DNA from 2 places in the Brevibacillus sp. AF8 genome. Region 2 is predicted to be linked to the other one. Evidence: riboswitches for the same ligand, from Rfam matches in the RefSeq annotation. Region 2 holds a riboswitch; the other holds the start of a gene.
The links. Region 2 has a riboswitch for cyclic di-GMP ahead of KB186_RS20760 (methyl-accepting chemotaxis protein). Riboswitches for the same ligand answer to the same signal wherever they lie in the genome.

Region 1: another riboswitch for cyclic di-GMP. It lies ahead of KB186_RS10565 (GNAT family N-acetyltransferase); the one in region 2 lies ahead of KB186_RS20760 (methyl-accepting chemotaxis protein).

What each region holds. Positions count from the first base shown of each region.
Region 1 covers NZ_JAGQDN010000006.1:15,718-22,359, reverse strand. Annotated here, with positions in the region: gene KB186_RS10595 (amino acid ABC transporter substrate-binding protein) at 1-323, opposite strand, end outside; gene KB186_RS10590 (DNA alkylation repair protein) at 484-1,191, opposite strand; gene KB186_RS10585 (hypothetical protein) at 1,314-1,499, opposite strand; gene KB186_RS10580 (DNA alkylation repair protein) at 1,605-2,444, shown strand; gene KB186_RS10575 (Crp/Fnr family transcriptional regulator) at 2,444-3,121, shown strand; gene KB186_RS10570 (peroxiredoxin-like family protein) at 3,206-3,868, shown strand; cyclic di-GMP riboswitch class I at 4,050-4,133, shown strand; gene KB186_RS10565 (GNAT family N-acetyltransferase) at 4,323-4,877, shown strand; gene KB186_RS10560 (methyl-accepting chemotaxis protein) at 4,870-6,360, shown strand; gene KB186_RS10555 (alpha/beta hydrolase) at 6,474-6,642, shown strand, end outside.
Region 2 covers NZ_JAGQDN010000018.1:32,877-39,518, reverse strand. Annotated here, with positions in the region: gene KB186_RS20775 (TRAP transporter large permease) at 1-865, shown strand, start outside; gene KB186_RS20770 (FAD-binding oxidoreductase) at 882-2,246, shown strand; gene KB186_RS20765 (formate--tetrahydrofolate ligase) at 2,394-4,022, shown strand; cyclic di-GMP riboswitch class I at 4,158-4,258, shown strand; gene KB186_RS20760 (methyl-accepting chemotaxis protein) at 4,331-6,304, shown strand; gene KB186_RS20755 (transporter substrate-binding domain-containing protein) at 6,421-6,642, shown strand, end outside.

The DNA of each region.
Region 1 (6,642 bases), on a different contig from region 2:
ACCTTCCCTTTTCGCTCATCTGTAATCGTATATCCATTCCAGATTAAATCAATACGACCGCTGTTTAGTTCAGACTCTTTTGCACTCCAATCGATTGGTTGAAACTCGACTTGTTTTCCCATTTTTTCGCCGGCTGCACGCGCATAATCAATATCAAAACCAACTAGTTCATTTTTCTCATCCCGGAATCCCATTGGTGCGAACTTATCATCAATTCCGATAATCAGCTTGTTCGCGTCAGCGCCAGTGTTTGCGCTGGAACAGCCCACTACCAATGAAACCATCGCACTCAACAACAATGACATCCATGCTATTTTCTTCATCGTGATGATCCCCCTCGTTTCCCTACTCTATGTTTTACTCTGATAAAGTGGTAATACGTTAACAAGGTATCATGATAGCACATTAGCAAAGAATAGTCGATACTTTAGTAAACAAAAGCACCCTAGAAATATACGCCAAATGATTGAGAAAAATGCCCGACTAGCAAATGCACGTCTTTTTCTTTTTTCCGACACTCCCTCGTTCCTCTATCTTTTTGATATACTCCGTAGCCAATGGAACCTTGCACGCTGTCTGTCCGACGTCCACATGTACTTTGCCAATCGCTGCTGCCACTTCCAGCGCTTCCTGAAGAAGTTCCCGTACATATGCGCCTACTGAAATAACGAATTGATTCATGGTGTACCGTACGCGGTTCTGTTCCTGATGAATTGTCTCCTTCACTCTCATGAGGAGCCGTTTGATTTCTTCCTTATCTAGTTGTTCATCAGGAGTAATCGACAAGTAGTTCGAATACGTGTTCCACCCACATGTGGCTACCATTTCTTCTTTTGACTCGATCCATTCTCGAGCCAACTCCATGGCAAAATGGCTCTCAGCGGCTACACTCGCAACCGTATATTCGGCGGGCGCGTACCAAGACGCTTCCTGAACCCAAGCCTGCAGCCGCTCTTTTGTCATGCTCTTTGGGTCAACTGTCAATCCGGCCAAGTACATGGCGTCGTAGTTTCCCGTATCGTACAGCGCCTGGACGAGCTGCTGATCATGCTTTACCTCCTTGACCAGCTTTTTCATATCGCCGACTCGCACGCCAAATAAAGGCTCTTTTGCCCCATGCCGCAAAAGCGTTTTTTTCGTCTGTTCTGTCCCCATCGCTTCGAGCTTCTGCATGACTTCTTCCAGCGTCATCTTGCCGCCCTCCCTTTTCTTCTATTAATAGGATAACCAGCAGCCCTACCCCCAACACGAAAAAGCCCTCCTCATTCAAAGGAGAGCTTTTTCGTGTCGGAGCTTGACGCTCTTTTCTTATCCTACGCCTGATTGCGAACTTTGATATACGAAACATTTCTTACGTTGATGACAACATCATCATACTGGAGCCATCCGTTGTTTTGATTAGCGACCATTTGAATGATCTCTTCCGGTTCCGTCGATTCGATGCTAATCGTTTCACCGCCTCCGGAAAAGTAAAATTGAATCACCTTTACTTCCTTCATAAAATCCCCTCCTATTCCTTCTAGTTATCGGATGGTTGGAAAATTTTTGTTATGGGCGATTTTTATGTATACTTTTACCATTACTGCGAAAAGGAGTTTGTTGAAATGCCAGATTCGGTACACACGAGAAAAGGAGCAAGTAAAGCCTCACTCATCCCTGACAATATATTAGCACTCCTTCATGCTGGAGAATTAGAAAGCGTCAATTTGACTGAATGGCAGGCTGTTGATCATATGCATTTGTTACGAATCGTTCTGCCTCATGTTACGTTAGGTGCGTATGTCCCTCAACTTGTTGGTCAATTAGAAGAGACCGGATCAACGAGCGGAATGAAAGCTATCCGTCTGATTGGACAAGAACTGCTTGCGATCTTACACAAATCGGGTGAACCCACAGCTACGTCTTCTGTTTTCCTATCGTTGGCCAACCACAAGTCAGACAGTGTACGTTGCTGGAGTGCCTATATTATCGGCCTGGACAACACCTTATCTTTAGAAGAAAAACTAGCCCAAATAAGAAAATTCGCGGCTGATCATCATTTTGGGGTGAGAGAGATCGCATGGATGGCGATTCGAGATTCTCTCTTGCATGATCTGAACCATTCCATTCAACTCCTGAGTGAATGGGTACTTGATACCGACCAAAATATTCGCCGTTTTGCGGTAGAAGCCACACGCCCGCGTGGTGTCTGGTGTAAGCATATTGACGCATTGAAAAATGAGCCCGCTCGCTGCCTGCCTTTGCTCACACCAGTGAAGTCAGATCCAGCCAAATATGTTCAAGATTCTGTAGGGAATTGGTTGAACGATGCGAGTAAATCACAACCAGACTGGGTGACACAACTTTGTGACGAGTGGCTAAAAACCTCTGATACAAAGGAAACAAAAAGAATTATCACCAAAGCGAAAAGAACGATCCTGAAAAGTCGCACTGAACAGAAATGATGAACCGAATCACACATTTATCCCAATTTTATTTGTTGAATTCATTATCCGAGGATAGTTTGCGCTTAATTGATCAATTAACCTCTCTAACCCCTTTCCCCAAAAATACGTGCATTCAAACACCAGAAACTTTTTCAGAAGGCTTCTACTTCATCAAACAGGGAAAGGTACGCTTATATAAAGTAAATCGGGATGGTCGGCAGTTCACATTCGATATCCTCGGGGAAGGCAATGTGTTTGGAGAAGTGGATCTCCTCTCATTAGGTACAAGGGAGATGTATATAGAAGCCATCGAAGACTGCCTCATTTGTAAAATGAGCAAAGCAAAATTTGAAAGCTACATCATCGAACATCCGCAACTGATGATGAAGATCATGAAGGTCATTAGCGATAGAATGGTTTCGATCAGCCAAGCAGCCGAAAATCTTGCCCTTCTCCCTTTACAAGATCGCATTATTTCCACGTTGGTAAAGCTTGCCGATCAATTTGGCAATCCTAACAGTTCGGCGTTTCAACAAATTGACTTACCTCTTTCCCATCAAGAAATCGCCAATTTTGTTGGGGCATCCAGGGAAGCTGTGACGGTAGCATTACGTGCTTTAGCAAGAGAAGAACTGATTCAAACAGGCTTTAAATCTATTTCTATTCAGCGGGACAGGATTTTGAAGAAAATGTAATCCAGTTTACATCTTTCGCTCAAAAAGAAAGATATCGTAAAGCCATGGCTTCTACTATTCTTTCGAAAAAGAGGGGAACGACATATGGATAAACCACATTTTCAGAGCCTGCGCGAAGAGCTAGATTTTACAACCATTCAAATAGCAGACTTCCTCACCCGTGAAGTAACAGATGCATTTACAAGATCAATCGAGGAGCTGCGGACCTCTGAACTGGCAAAGGGCTTGCCGATTGGTTCGATTGCGCCTGATTTCACGTTGAACGATCACACTGGCAAGAGCATTACCTTGTCGGAAGAAATCATAAAAGGTCCTGTCGTCCTCACATTTTTCCGTGGATCATGGTGCCCCTACTGCAATTTGGAGATGCAAGCGTACCAAAAACAGCTCGATACGATAACCTCTCTGGGTGCTCAATTGTTTGCCATTAGTCCACAATCTCCTGCACACTCTCTTACTATGCAAGAGAACAATCGTCTGAGCTTCCCCGTGTTATGCGATACCAATAATCAGGTAGCAGAAAAATATAGACTCATATTCAGACTGCCTGAGTATTTCCATGATACCTACCGATCATTGGATATCGATCTCAATCATTTTAATAGCGACGATTCCTGGACACTCCCCATACCGGCTACTTATATCCTCGATGAACAGGGCGTAATCCGGTCAGTATTCTTAGATCCTGACTACAAAAAGCGAATGGAGCCTACTGAAGTTATAGACATTCTGCGCACCCTAACTTAACCCCTACTCCCTATTTAATGAAGAACCAGTTGATACGGCAACTGGTTTTTTCGTACGTTCATATATTATGAACAATCAGTTACTTCTTCCTACCAAAACTTGACAAAGCTAATACAAATGGCTTATATTTTGCATGATTATGTCTAGCAAAATTCGACACAGTTTTACAATTTTTGCTAAAAAATGAAAAAGGCAAAGTCATCGAAAGGTGGCGACGCAAAACCACGGGTCTACAGTCTTTGACCATGATAGCCGGGTTGCCATCATCTTGAGACTATTTTTCGATGTTGGTAGCTTCGGTTGTTCCATTTCGATGGAACGGCCTTTTTTTGTGTTTCGTTTTTTGAAAGGAGGATGAAAGCACTTTCATTTTTGTAACAGATGGAAAAACATAACTTTTGAGACGTCAAACATACACAACACGGTAATCAGAAAATGATGGAGTGGAGAAGTTATGTACAAACAAGTAGAAACCGTACAAGAGTTAGCCAAATTTCATGAAATCAAAGAAACAGTATGGACAAGCATGGGCTTCGAGATGGAGTACGCGAAAGAAGGCTCGGCTCAGTTCCTCTTAATCGCCGAAGATGGTGAAGCAGGTGGAACATTTGAAATGACGCCCTTTTCCAAATCAAGTGCTTATATGAAATCACTTTTTCAGGATGTTGTTACAGAAGATATGAAAGTAATGGAGGTAGACAGTCTCGCTGTTCTGCCGAAATACCGCGGACAACTGGGGCAAAAAGGAATTTGCCTGATGATAGATTACGCTGAAAAGCATGGTTATACCCACGCAATCGGGGTAGCAGATCCGACCTTTTTTAAATTTATTAACACGAAGTATCAAGTAAAAGCAACTCAGACCAAAGATATCGTCTTTTACAAAGGGGCCGATGCGATTCCGACCCTTTTCCATCTAAAAGATGTCTATGACAATAAGCACGATCCGAAATATTCCTGGTACAATACGTCGTCATCCAACCAAGTAAAAGTCGAGGTAGGTGGGTAACATGGATAACATGGATAAAATTGATTTATTGAGAAGAAGAAACAATTGGGTCGTAATCGTATTCGCAAGTATTATTACGGTTGTTCAGGTCTTAAACCTCTTTCTAGGCGTTTCGTACACATTCGTTTTCACAATTCTGGGTATTTTGTATGGCGTACTGGCACCTTTTGCTTACATCTCTAATCGCCCGAGCTTCCGTGAAAAAGCAGCGCCCTTCATGAAGTTCTTTAACTTCGCCGTAATCGGGATCTTCATGTTCATCGTAGTCGGACTGGACCCGCATATGATCAATATCATGACCATTATGTTCTTCGTAGCAGTTATGGGGATTTATCAAGACCGACTCATCAATATTTTGACGATTGTATCGACATTGGGCATTGTCTCTTACTACTTCCTGACACAAAGAGAAACGATTTTCCATTCGACAAGCAATCTCGATCTGATGTACTTCCTGCTCACCTTCTGCTTTGTCTCTGTCACGAGCATGATGCATGCTGTATTCAATAACAAACTCCAAGAGGAAAGTGAGCAACAGAAGCAAGAAGCGATTGCCTCGAAGGAATCGTTGCAACGTGTTCTGGATAAGATCAATGAATCACTCACCTCTATGCAAGACTATCAAGAGAATTTGAACAAGGTAACGGACGGTGTCAATGTTCGCGCTGTCGAAACCGTCGCTTCCCTGCAAGACATCATGGAGTCCTTTACTGTCCAGACCAGCAATACAGACGAGCTGCGTCGGGAAATGAGCTCGACGAATTTGCAAGTTGAGGACATGACCCGCTCTGTTACAGAGATGCATGAGTACGTAGAATCGACCAAGGAAGCCACTAGCGAGAGTGGAAAACGCATTGGCAACATCGGTAATGACTTTGAACGATTCATCAAGGACATCCAAGGTACGAACCAGCTAATCCAAGAGCTCAATAAAGAAACCGAATCGATTGGAAAAATCATCCAAACCATTTCCGAGATTTCTGCACAAACCAATCTGTTGGCACTCAATGCCACGATTGAAGCGTCTCGCGCAGGCGAACACGGCCGAGGATTTGCTGTCGTCGCAGATGAAGTACGCAAGCTGGCAGAGTCCTCCAAGCTATCGTCCGAGTCGATCTCGAGCCTGCTCATGACCATCCGCGAAAAAATGAAACTCGTATCGGATATGATTTCCGAGTCGCAGACTTCTTTTGAGAAAAATAGCGAGGGCATTCTCGAAGTACAAGAAATGTTCACCAATGTAGACAACTACATGCAAAACTTCGCAGATAAAACGAAAAACCTGCAAGAGTTCATCGTCCATGTTCACAGCATGATTCAGGAAGTCGGCGCAAAAGTAGAAGTCAACGCAGATATTACCGACAAGAACAAAGAGAGCCTGGAAGAAGTGCTTGTGCTCGTTTCTGAGCAAAAAGACGAAGTCGTTAAGGTTTCTGGCGGCTTTGAGAAAATTGAACAGCAGATGCGTGGTCTCCATATGTAATCTTCCTGCAACCGCCTTTCACTGGCGGTTGTTTTCTTTTCTCATTTTGTAACCGAACAGGCATATAATAGAAATATTCTGATATTTTCACTTTGAAAGGAGGCACATCATTGATGGATGCAAGAATCGAAACCAAAACGATTCAGACCGATCGATTGCTCGTTTCCTACCTGACAGCAGGCGTACCGGAAGGAGAACCGCTTCTCCTCATTCACGGCAATGCATCAGCCAACCTGTTCTGGGATGATACCATTGCGGCTCTATGTGACCAGTACCGTCTGT
Region 2 (6,642 bases):
CTTGCATGCAACAGGGGGAACAATCGGTGTCATGATTCCTCCGAGCGTGCCGATGGTTTTATACGGGGTAGCAGCGAGTGCCTCGATTAGCGACTTATTTATTGCAGGGATCGGGCCAGGTATTCTCGTAGCGATCTCACTAATTCTGTACTCGTATTGGATCAGTAAGAAAAATGGCTGGGGTGGCGGAGAGAAGCATACACCCAAAGAGATATGGGAGGCATTCAAGGACGCCATTTTGGCGATTCTCATGCCGATTATTATTCTTGGTGGTATATACGGAGCCATTTTTACTCCGACAGAAGCGGCAGTGGTAGCCGTGATATACGGTCTGGTTGTCGGGCTTTTCGTCTACCGGGAGATCAAGTGGAGGGACTTGGGGGAAATATTCGCGGGCTCTGCCAGCATGACAGCGGTCATCATGCTTATTATCGCGACCGCCAATGCGTTTGGCTATCTGATGACGAGGGAAAACATCCCGCAGGAAATTGCGCAATTCATGCTGGGGATTACCGACAGCACGATCATTACGTTGCTCATAATTAACATCTTGCTGCTCATTTTGGGGACGTTTATGGAAACGGCGGTTACGATCATTCTCCTGACCCCGATCCTTTTGCCGATCACGAATTCTTTGGGCATTGATCCGGTGCTATTTGGGGTGATCATGGTCGTCAACTCCGCCATCGGTATGCTGACGCCGCCGGTTGGGATCAATTTGTTGGTAGCAGGAAATATTGCGAAACTCCAGAATACGGAGATTGAGCGAGCGGTGATCCCGTTTTTGGTCATCATGATCGTCGATTTGATGCTCATCACCTATATTCCTGAAATTAGCTTATTCCTTGTTAACTTGAGCAAGTAACGGAGGGGGAACCAACGTGGATTACAAGCAAGCGTTAGTGGGATTACTGGGGGAAGAACGAGTATCGACCAACCCCACTGTACTGGAGCACCACAGCCATGATGAATCGTATCATACCCCGCATCTTCCGGATGTAGTCGTGTTTCCGCAGACGGCCGAGGAAGTCAGTCAAATCATGAAGCTGGCCAATGAAAAGCGCATTGCGGTAACGCCGTTTGGCATGGGGAGCAGTCTGGAAGGCCACGCGATTCCATATGCGGGCGGAATCAGCATGGATTTTTCCTTGATGAACCAAGTGCGGGAGGTGCGACCGAAGGATTTTCTCGTGAGAGTCCAGCCCGGTGTCACGCGCACTCAGCTCAATAAAGAATTGAAAAAGCACGGATTGTTTTTCTCCGTCGATCCTGGCGCAGACGCGACTTTGGGTGGGATGGCTGCCACAAACGCCAGTGGAACAACCTCTGTTCGCTATGGTGTGATGCGTGATCAGGTGCGCGATCTGGAAGTGGTGACGGCGGACGGACGTATCATCCGTACAGGGAGCATGACAGCCAAATCCTCCTCAGGCTACCATCTTACGGGGCTGTTTGTCGGGTCGGAGGGAACGCTTGGTGTATTCACAGAGCTGACCTTGCGTGTTTACGGCATCCCTGAGGCGACAACGGCAGCGCGTGCCAGCTTCCCTTCTGTTCAGGATGCTGTCGATACCGTCGTAGATATTCTCGGTGCGGGTATTCAAGTGGCGCGAATCGAGTTGGTTGATGAACGTTCCATCCAACAAGTGAATCTGTACAAGGAAACGAGCTACCCGGAAGCACCGACGCTGTTTATCGAGTTCCATGGCAGTGAACAAGGGCTCGCGTATGATATCGACTTTGCGAAGAGCATCGCCGATGGACATGGCTGCACGCAGTTTCTTTTTGAAACAGATTCGAAGGCGCGGACGCAGCTCTGGGACGCTCGTCATAACCTGGCGTATGCCTTCCTGCACAAATCCCCCGGGAAAAAGCTGATGGTAACAGATGTTTGCTTGCCGATTTCCGAGCTGGCAGGAGCTGTTGTGGACGCCCGGCAAGCCATTGATCGCGCTGGGCTGGATGGAGCGATTGCAGGGCATGTCGGGGATGGGAACTATCACGCTATCCTGATGATCGACCTGAATGACCCCGAAGAAGTGGCGCGTGCCGAGGAAGTAAATGCCCATCTGGTGGAGTACGCATTGAGTCGGGGAGGAACCTGCACAGGCGAACATGGTGTGGGTGTGGGGAAAATCAAATACCAGCGCAAGGAACACGGAGAAGCACTCGACGTCATGCAAGCCATGAAGCAAGTGCTGGACCCAAACGGTATTTTGAATCCGGGGAAAATTTTCGGGAAATAACAGAGGGCCTGCATTCTGAACGTTTGTCGGAATGTGGGCTTTTTCTTTTGCGTAATGTGTCGAAGAGGAGAGGAGAAAGGATGATTATGCAGAATGTAGAAGATTGGTAACTGGTGCATTACATTCTGGTGTGGCAGGGAGGCAAAAATGAAGTCTATTGTTGAAATTGCCAAGATTGCAGGTATCGAAGAACAGTATTTGGAGCTATACGGAAAATATAAAGCCAAATTATCAGATGAGCTATGGGAGCAAGTGAAGGATCGCCCTGATGGCAAACTGATTCTTGTTACAGCGATGAACCCTAACCCGGCGGGAGCAGGTAAGACACTCACGACGATTGGTTTGTCACAAGCATTAAATTATCTCGGGAAGAAAACAATGGCAGCGCTTCGCGAGCCGTCCTTGGGTCCTTGCATGGGGATCAAAGGAGGCGCAACCGGAAGCGGCCAAGCACAAATTCTCCCGGCTGACGAAATTAACCTGCATTTTACAGGGGACATTCATGCGATTACAGCTGCACATAACTTGTTGGCAGCGATGATCGACAATCATATTTTCCACGGCAATCCGCGTGGGCTCAATCCAAAGAAAATCGTCTGGAAACGAGCCATGGACATGAACGACCGTGCACTGCGTAACATCGTGGTTGGTCTGGGTGACGGCAACGGGATGACGCGTGAAGATGGCTTCATGATTACAACCGCTTCGGAAATCATGGCGATCTTATGCCTGAGTGAGAATCTGGCGGACTTGCGCGAGCGATTGAACCAGATCATTATTGGCTACGATTTCGATGATCAGCCTGTACGGGCAGAGGAAATCAACGCGGTCGATGCGATGTGTGTTCTCTTGAAGGAAGCCATCAAGCCCAATCTCGTACAGACAATCGAAGGAACTCCGGTCATCATTCACGGAGGACCTTTTGCCAATATCGCGCATGGGTGCAGCAGCGTGATCGGAACCAAGATGGCTTTGAAGCTGGCAGATTACGTCGTAACAGAGGCTGGCTTTGGTGCCGACCTGGGGGCCGAAAAGTTTTTTGACATCAAGTGCAGAAAAGCAGGTCTGACTCCATCGGCTGCTGTCGTGGTCATTACAGTTCGCTCGTTGAAATACAACGGCGGGGTAAAAGTACCTGATCTGGCAGAGGAGAACTTGTCTGCTCTGGAGAAAGGCTTCGAAAACGTCAAGCGCCATCTGGAAAACCTGCAAAAGTTCGGTGTGCCAGCAGTGGTGGCGATCAATCATTTTGCGACAGATACCCAGGCAGAGGTGGATGCAGTCATTGCGCTGTGCCAAGCGGCCGGAGCCGAAGCGGCGCTGTCCAAAGTATGGGCAGAAGGCGGAGCAGGTGGTGTCGAGCTTGCTGAAAAAGTGACTCGTGCAGCAGAGCGGCCTTCATCCTTCCGATTCTTGTATGAAGATAACCTCAGCATAAAAGACAAGATTGAGACAGTCGTAAAAGAAGTATACGGTGGATCAGGGGTTGTCTTTTCGCCGCTGGCATTAAAAACGATCCAAAAGGTAGAAGAAATGGGCATGTCCCATCTGCCTGTGTGCATGGCGAAAACACCTTACTCCTTTACGGACCGCGCTGATCTGTTGGGAGCACCTGTTGACTTCACGATCCAAGTGAGTGAAGTGCGCATATCAGCAGGAGCTGGTTTTATTGTGGCACTGACCGGTAGCTTGGTTACCATGCCAGGCCTCCCGAAAAAGCCGGCTGCTGAATCGTTATATGTAGACGAGGATGGCCAAGTGATCGGATTAAGCTAGTCAAAAAGTTTGACAAAAAGCTGACAACTGTAAAAGGTTGTCAGCTTTTTTTGTATTTTTGAGGTTTATTATCGGAAAGTTATGGGAAAAGAAAGGTGAGATTGAAAAATGTGAACTTAATTGAAAAACAACAAGGAATGACAAAGGCAAACTTGCTGAAAGGCAGGGACGCAAAGCCACGGGTCTAAGGTCGAGAGTCAAGTGACTTTCGCAGCTAGGACAGCCGGGTTGCCATACCGTAGTCATGATGGGCTGTCGGTGGGCAGTCTTTTTTTTGTTGAAAAAAGAGAAGGGAGAAGGGATTCGGTATGAAAAATAGTTTGAAGAATAAGCTAATTATCGTTTTGTGCCTGCTGTTGTTGATAAGTTTGGGTACGGTTTGCGGTGCAAGCTATTGGAGTGCTTCCAATCTTTTGGCAGACAGTCTGGACAAAGAAGCTGAGTTGTCAGCTAACAATCTCTCGATTCGTATCGATGGTTTCTTTAAAGAAAAAATTGAAATTGTAAGAGCAGTGGGAGGGTTGATGTCGGCTGATCAAAATGCCGAGTATGACCTGAAACTCATTCAAGAGGCCCAAAAGAAAAACCCCGAGTTTGAGACGTTCTTCTTTTCGCATGATTTAAGCGGAAAGAATGTGATCAATTTCAAGGGTGAAGTGACTGATATCTCGGATCGTCCGCACATTAAGGAAGCCAGCAAAGGGGAAGGAAAGGTTGTTGTCTCAGAGCCAGTTGTTTCGAAGCGCACAGGGAATAACATCGTGACCCTTGTCGTTCCATTGATGAAGGACAATCGTCAATACGGTTATATCGGTTCTACGATTCCTATCAATGAGATCCAAAAAAAGGTGTCCGAAGAGAAATTTGGTCAATCAGGCTACGCCTTTTTAGTAAGCAAAACAGGAACATTTATTTATCATCCGAACAGCGAGTTCATTCTGAAGGAATCGATTCTCAATATGGGTATTCTTGAACTTCAGACTGGCTTTGAAGACATCAAGCAAGGGAAGCATGGAATTGCCCAATATAATTACGAGAATACAGAGCGATTTGCTTCGTATGCTCCTACCAATTTGAACTGGGGTATATACATCACTGCACCTGTAGCAGAGCTGCATGCCCCTGTCGATCAACTGTCAGTTCGATTGATGGTTATTTCCCTCATCGTATTGGCAATTGGGGTTGTCCTCGTTTATTTCTTGGCTGTACGCATGGTGAAACCAATTGAGCGTCTGAATCACGCCGTAAATGTAGTGGCGCAGGGCAACTTGAAAGAGACCGTAACGGTTGACGGAAAAGACGAGATTGCGGTTCTGTCCCGTGACTTTAACCAGACGGTATCGCACTTGAAAAATTTGATTGAAGACGTATCACTGTCGTCTGATCAAGTACAGCGTTTTAGTCAGGAAGTATCTGAAGGTATTAAGCAGGCGACAGAAAACATCAACCAAATCGGCTTGTCTATCGCACAGATTTCTGAGGGAGCAGAGGCGCAGGCAGCCAGCTCGCAGGAAGTCGCATTGTCGATGACTGACATGGCAGCAGGCATAGTGAAAATCGCGGAGACGTCTGCACATGTTTCTGAGGCTGCCCAGATAGCAACAGAGCAGGCAGAACAAGGAACTGCTGTGGTAGAGCAGGCAGTTCTCCAGATGGGAAGCATTGGCGAGGGAACATCGAAGGCGACAGTAGCCATTGAACAGCTCAACAATCGCTCCAAAGAAATCGAAGGCATTCTTGATACGATCAGTCAATTGACCTCACAAATTAATTTGCTTGCCTTGAACGCTTCGATTGAGGCGGCACGTGCAGGCGAGCATGGACGTGGATTTGCTGTAGTTGCCGGTGAAGTAAAAAAACTGGCGAACCAATCCGAGGAATCCGCATCCAAAATCGCGATGCTGATCGGGGAAATCCAACAGGATACTCGTCACGCAGTAGAGGTCATGACAGCGGGCAACCAAAACGCACAGCAAGGTATCCAATTGGTCGAAGAGGTTCGCGAAATCTTTGGGCATATTTTGGAATCTTCCCGGAACGTTGCTGCGCACATTTTGGAAGTATCCGCCGCATCTGAACAAATGTCAGCAGGCTCCCAACAGGTGAGTGCTTCTGTAGATGAAATGCATAACATTGCAAAACATGCTTCACTCGACGCGCAAACAGTGGCAAAGGCAACCGAAGAGCAGCTTCAAGCCATCCAGGAAATTGGCCAGTCTGTCGAGCATTTGAATGCAGTGGCAGAAGAATTACAACAAGGAATCGGCAGGTTTACTGTATAAGAAGCAGCTCTACAGGTTGTAAGTCCTCTTCTTTGAAAGGGGGGATGCCATTAGGGGATGATGGAGTTTGTTTCTACTAACTAAATTCATTACCGTTTAACAGGAGGAGAACCCAGATGAAAAAATTCACAAAAACAATCTTGGCGAGCACACTCGCTGCAACTATGCTCATGACATCAGGAACAGGTGCTTTTGCCGCAACAGCGGTTAAGCCTGTCCAAACCGTAGCTGCTGAAGCTGCTAAAAAACCGCAAGCGAAAAAGTTTGAGTCTCGTTTGGACGAAATCATTGCGAGAGGCTATATCCTCGTAGGTACTCCAGGTGACTACAAACCGTTT